Regions from separate parts of the Floccifex sp. genome, predicted to be linked through region 2. Evidence: a T-box and tRNA genes for the amino acid it is inferred to sense, from the RefSeq annotation. Region 2 holds a T-box; the other holds one or more tRNA genes.

Region 1 (3,422 bases), on a different contig from region 2:
GCCACAATTTGTGGTGCTTTAATTGGATCTGAAAGAACAAGTCGAAATAAAGGAGCAGGATTAAGAACCCATGCGATTTTATCATTAGGAGCTTGTCTAATAATGTGCTTATCAAAATATGGATTTACTGATTTAGCAACAAACGGAGATCCAGCTCGATTGGCTGCCCAAATTGTCAGTGGAATCGGATTTTTAGGAGCCGGTGTTATTTATGTACGACATGGATCTGTTTCAGGTCTTACCACAGCAGCTGGAATTTGGACGACATCTGCTATTGGTATGTGTATAGGAGCTGGTTTATATGATGTTGGAATCTTAGCCACTTGTATGATTTTATTTATTCAAATGTTGTTTCATAAAGGGAAGATTGTAAAGATGGCTCACTCATCGATTATGATTCAAATTGAAACTAAAAATCAAAAGGAATTACTACAAGATCTACAAAGTGTATTTGATTCAATGGATGTGCAAATTCAAGACTATAAAATTGTGAAAACACAATCTGATTCAATTTTATTTGAATTTGAAGGATTAGCACCACGTAAATTTAATAAAGAAACATTATTTTCAAAAATATTAGATAAAGACTATGTAATTTCATTGGAAAGTTAGGGATTCGTAAAAACGAATCCTATTTTTTTATCTGATTTATGAATAGAAGAATACATTAAGTATAAACATTATTTTACCAAACACATCGTAAATGCAATGATATTAGCTTTTCTAGTTTCAATCATTGGATTTTGATAAGTGGTTTCTATTTTTTTCATAAAAATGTTCTTCTGCTTTAACAAATATATTTAAGTTCTTACACTGATAATGAAAATTCTTTAGTAATAATATCTGTTATGAGAAAATCTTTTTTTATAAGTTTCCTTAAGAATTATTTTATGATACAGATATAATCATTTTTTTACTCATTTATTGTTTATTACTCTTATTAAACCTCCATACAATAGAACTGGAACAACAAATAGCATATGTTAAATTTGTTAAAAAGTCAGGTTCATTTATATGGATCATAACCCAAAAAGTCAAAGGAATACTTACTATAAACAATATGATATTCTTCACTTTATTAGAAAAAGATTTTTTGGTTAGCCAACACATAAGTGCAACTATAACAATAATGACACCAATAATGTAGGCTAGCGTTTCAAATATACCATAAATCATAATATTTTAATTAATCAGGTAGCGAGCATTTGATAAGTAGTTTCTTGGGCAAAAATTGATACAGTTCCTAAGTTATTAAAGATTCCTACACACGTACAAAAAGTTAATAAAGATGTAAAGATTTTTTTCATAAATTTGTTCTTCCTTTATCACTACATATTTAATATACATCAAAGCATCTTTGAATAAATTAACTGACAATTATGTTTTTATTAAGAAATCTTAAAGATAATTAACGTTTATTAATTTAAACCATTTAATACAAAAAAATGAACCTCTATTGAGGTTCGATTAAAATTATTTTTAAATACAAAAAAGCCTTTAGGCTAACCTAAAGGCAATCTCTGATATAAGTGGTGGTCCCAGCCGGAATTGAACCAGCGACACACGGATTTTCAGTCCGTTGCTCTACCAACTGAGCTATGAGACCATAAAAAATGGTTGCGGGAGAAGGATTTGAACCAACGACCTCCGGGTTATGAGCCCGACGAGCTACCAGACTGCTCTATCCCGCGATATAAAAGATGGCGGAGAAGCTGGGATTCGAACCCAGGCGCCGCTTGCACGACCTACCGGTTTTCAAGACCGGACCCTTCAGCCACTTGGGTACTTCTCCATGTGTGTTAAAATTTTGGTGGACCCTGCAGGACTCGAACCTGCGACCGATCGGTTATGAGCCGACTGCTCTGACCAACTGCGCTAAGGGTCCAAACAAGGTTGGTGGCTGGAGTGAGACTCGAACTCACGACCTTCCGGGTATGAACCGGATGCTCTAGCCAACTAAGCTACCCAGCCAGATGGTCGGGATGACAGGATTTGAACCTGCGACCCCTTGATCCCAAATCAAGTGCACTACCAAGCTGTGCTACATCCCGATGATGGCGCGCCCTGCAGGAATCGAACCCACAACCTTTTGATCCGTAGTCAAACGCTCTATCCAGTTGAGCTAAGGGCGCATCAATTAGTGCCTAAATAATATACCATGAGGTAAACATCTTTGCAAGCATAAATTTAAATTTTTTTTTATTTTTTTTAAAACTTTTTTAAATTAGTGCTTCCTTCATGATTATAGCACAAAAGAATACTAAAAAGCTATAAAAGCTTTCTAGTATTCTTTATTTTTAATGACATTAAAACTTGTTTTATATAATCCTATGAAAACAAGTACCATCACAATACTAATCACAATAATACTTAAATTAAATTGAATTAAAGGAACAATCGAAAAAATAACACAAATACAAATTGTTAATAAAATAGTCGCAATCTTACTCTTCTCGGCATCGTATTTTAAACGAAATGGAATCTGGAAACAAACCATTGTATATACAATAGGTAAACAACACAAAGAAACGAAGATAAAATCCATTGTGAATTTATTTTGAATCATCATTGCTACACTACAACCCACTACACCAATCAACCATCCTGTTACACAACAAATCAAACACAACAAGAATTTCTCTTGTACGTATTGTTTCTTTGTTGATGGAAGGGAAAATAGAAAAGGCATTCCATTATCAAATTGATCATAGCTAATGGTTCCGATGGCATTCGTTGATAAAATAAAAGCTAAATACATAACAGCTGTATAGGGAGACAATACATATAAATAAGCACTCACAAATAAAAGAAAAATACTATACAGTGCTTGTCCTTTCATAATTTCTAAATCTTTTATAAATAAACCTTTCATAGTCTTTCTCCTTTTATCATCATGGAAATAAAATCATCAAGGGTGTTGTTTTCAATCACAATCGATGGATAATTCTCAACATAGAATTGTTTTTGATTCGTTAATAAAGAATAACCATAGGCTTCTTTTTTACAACGTAAAATATAACTTGTATCTATTTTATGAAATTGATCTTCACTTACTTTTAATATGGCATAATCACTTAATAAAACATCCATGTCTTCATGAAGTAAAATACGACCATTATCAATCATATAAATCGTATCGCATAGATTTTCAATATCACTGGAAATATGGGTACTAATTAAAATCGCATTATCTTCATCTTTTGACATAAATTCTCTTAATAAATCCAAGATTTCATCACGACTTACTACATCTAATCCTAAAGTAGGTTCATCTAATAATAGAAGCTTGGCATTATGACTCAAAGCACAAATGACTTTAATTTTAGATTTCATCCCAAATGAAAATTCTTTAATTTTTTTATCTTCAGGAAGATGATATTCTTTTACTTTCTTTTGGAAATAATTCTCATCAAATTGAGGAT
Region 2 (3,422 bases):
AACCATTTATTTGTGTTTTTAATTGATTTAAATATTTGTTTATTACCCGTTTATTTATGGGTATTAGAATTTTTATTGATTCTAACAGGATTAATTCCTCCCCGAATCTTTGATTTATTATTTTATATTATGTATGCCCTGTTATTTGTTGTTAGTGTCATTCTTTTACCATTGTTCACAACGAAAACAAAAGGAGTTACATTTGGTGGCGAATTCTTGGATATGCGAATTGTGAATCGCAAAAACCAAATTGTAGAAGGGCTTCCTCTTTTATTAAGACAAGCCATTGGAATGGGAATTCCCTTAATGTTGTTTGGATATTTATTTAAAACTGCTGGTATTGTTGCTTGGTGGTTATTAAATGGAATTGTATCTTTAGTTATGCCTAACCAACAAACCATTGTGGATGTTATTTTAGGACTTCATCTAGTCTATGAACCAGAAGTGAATATTTGTTTTGAACAAGCAAAACAAGAACAAGAAATTTGTCCAATTGATCTTCATATTCGCTCAAATTATAGCGACGATGGATATTATGATGTTGAGGAAATTTTCAAACAAGCAAAAGAATTAGGATTAGAAACCATTTCAATTACAGATCATAACTGTGCAAGACAAAATGCGGCTGCTTTACGATTTGCCAGTCTTTATGGAATTCAATATATTCCAGGTGTGGAATTAGATGCCCAGTATGGTGATTTAAGAGTACGTGTATTAGGATATTACATTGATTGGGAACATGAAATTTTTGATGCCTTAGAAAGAGCTTCTTTAAAACGTGAAAAAGAAAATTCACTTCTTCGTGTCAAAAAATTTGAAGAATATTCAGGGGTATCGATTGATGTTAATTCATTAATGGAAACAAGTCGTTTCCAAACCATTACGGCTACAGATATAACAAATATGGTATTCAATAATGAACGTGTGCGTTCACTTTCATTTGTGAAAAAATACATTGATTCAACTGATAATATAAATGAAGCTATGAAACAATTTAAATTCCATATCTTTGGAAAAGGTGGTCCTTGTTACGTTAAAGGAAATTATCCACGTTTAGAAGATGTAATCAAAGCGATTCATATTTCCGGTGGTATTTGTGTTTTAGCTAGTTGGCATATGGATTATATTGATGATGAAACAATTCAAAAGATTGTTGACAAAGGAATTGATGGAATTGAATGTTTCTCACCATGTGTTCAAGAAGAAACAATTTCATCGTTATTGAAGATTGCGATGAATAATAAATTATTGATTTCTTGTGGTTCAGATTATCATGGACCAACAAAACAAGATCGTCATTTAGGACAAACACATTGTCCTGAAAAAGGACTTCAATTAGTAAGAATATTGACAAATCAAGCAAATTAAGGTTGAAACAAGATTTGAATTTATCGTATAATACTAAAGCGAAGATAAGAAGAGTATTATTTCTGTTTGATTGTAGAGAGCGAATGTGTGGTGAAAATTCGTATCAAAGGAAGTAAGAATATGGACTTTGAGCTTCTTTTTCGAATAATTAGAAAAAGACGTTGCTGGCGTTAACAGATTGAGGCATACACTGAGTGTATGTGAACTAAGGTGGTACCGCGAACTTTCGTCCTTGGATGAAAGTTTTTTTATTTTAGGAGGAAAAAAATGGAAAATAAAGGACCTTATTATTTAACAACCGCAATTGCCTATGCTTCAGGGCGACCTCATATTGGAAATACATATGAAATTATTTTATCCGATGCAATTGCTAGATTTAAAAGAGCCCAAGGATATGATGTTTTCTTTCAAACAGGAACAGATGAACATGGAATAAAAATTGAAGAAAAAGCAAAAGCTGCAGGAATTACACCTAAAGAATATGTTGATGATGCTGCTGCCAAAATTAAATCAAACTGGGATTTAATGAATGTAAGCTATGATTATTTCATTCGTACAACAGATGAACAACACGAAAAACAAGTACAAAAGATTTTCAAAAAATTATATGACCAAGGGGATATCTATAAAGGATATTACGAAGGAATGTATTGTACACCTTGTGAAAGTTTCTGGACAGAATCACAATTAGTAGATGGATGTTGTCCAGATTGTGGACGCCCTGTTAAACCAGCTAAAGAAGAAGCTTATTTCTTTAATATGCAAAAATATGCAGATCGTTTAATGCAATATATTGATGAACACCCTGATTTTATTCAACCAGAATCAAGAAAAAATGAAATGATTAACAACTTTATTAAACCAGGACTACAAGATTTATGCGTTTCTCGTACTTCATTTACTTGGGGTGTACCAGTTGATTTTGATGATAAACATGTTGTTTATGTATGGATTGATGCTTTATCAAACTATATCACTTCACTTGGATATGATGCAGAAGGTAATAGTTCGGAAATGTATAAAAAATATTGGCCAGGAACTCATATTATTGGAAAAGATATTTTACGTTTCCATACGATTATTTGGCCTATTATCTTAATGGCACTTGGAGAACCACTTCCTGAAAAAGTATTTGCGCATCCTTGGTTATTGATTGGTGACGGCAAAATGTCTAAATCAAAGGGAAATGTAATTTATGCAGAAGATTTAGTAGAACACTTTGGTGTAGATGCAGTTCGTTATTATTGTTTACATGAAATGCCATATGCACAAGATGGAACAATTACATGGGAATTAGTTATCGAACGTATTAACTCGGATTTAGCTAATATCTTAGGAAACTTAGTTCAACGTACAATTTCAATGTCAAATAAATATTTTGATGGTGTCATCACAAATCCAAATGTATGTGAAAGCGTTGATGATGAATTAAAAGAAATGGCAACAAGTGCTTTAGCTAAAGTCACTAAGAAAATGGATGAATTCAGAGTAGGAGATGCCCTAGATGAAATTTTTGCAGTATTAAGAAGAACAAATAAATACATTGATGAAACTACGCCATGGGCGCTTGCAAAAGATGAAGATAAGAAAGATCGTTTAGCAACTGTTTTATATAATTTATTAGAATCCATTCGTATTTGTGCTGTATTACTTCATAGTTTCTTACCAGAAACAGCGGATAAAATCTTAGATATGATTGGTACTCAAGCCCGTGATTTTGATACAGTTGAAACATTTGGTCAATTAGAAGTAAATGGTAAAGTATGTGAAAGTCCTAAACCATTGTTTGCTCGTATTGATGAGAAAAAATTCATGGAAGAGTTCAATAAACAAAAGGAACAACCTAAAAAAGAAGAACCAAAAATCTCTATTGATGATTTTTCGAAAGTGGAATTAAAAGTAGGAACTGTCTTAAAATGTGAAAAACATCCTAAAGCAGATCGTCTATTGGTATTCCAAATTGATTTTGGAGACGAAACAAGACAAATTATCAGTGGAATTGCCAAATTCTATAAACCAGAAGAAATGGTTGGAAAACAAGTTGTGGCTGTAAC

The links. The T-box of region 2 lies ahead of metG (methionine--tRNA ligase). A T-box ahead of a tRNA ligase gene usually reads a tRNA of that ligase, here a tRNA-Met.
Region 1: it encodes a tRNA-Met, which carries the amino acid that the T-box ahead of metG (methionine--tRNA ligase) is inferred to sense. The anticodon was not compared.

The regions. Positions count from the first base shown of each region.
Region 1 covers NZ_JBJEEX010000051.1:23,400-26,821, reverse strand. The annotation lists gene ACI313_RS03250 (MgtC/SapB family protein) at 1-612, shown strand, start outside; tRNA gene ACI313_RS03245 (tRNA-Phe) at 1,531-1,606, opposite strand; tRNA gene ACI313_RS03240 (tRNA-Met) at 1,615-1,691, opposite strand; tRNA gene ACI313_RS03235 (tRNA-Ser) at 1,702-1,792, opposite strand; tRNA gene ACI313_RS03230 (tRNA-Ile) at 1,809-1,885, opposite strand; tRNA gene ACI313_RS03225 (tRNA-Met) at 1,895-1,971, opposite strand; tRNA gene ACI313_RS03220 (tRNA-Pro) at 1,975-2,051, opposite strand; tRNA gene ACI313_RS03215 (tRNA-Arg) at 2,056-2,132, opposite strand; gene ACI313_RS03210 (ABC-2 transporter permease) at 2,282-2,872, opposite strand; gene ACI313_RS03205 (ABC transporter ATP-binding protein) at 2,869-3,422, opposite strand, start outside.
Region 2 covers NZ_JBJEEX010000115.1:35,463-38,884, reverse strand. The annotation lists gene ACI313_RS06880 (PHP domain-containing protein) at 1-1,368, shown strand, start outside; T-box leader at 1,401-1,605, shown strand; gene metG (methionine--tRNA ligase) at 1,636-3,422, shown strand, end outside.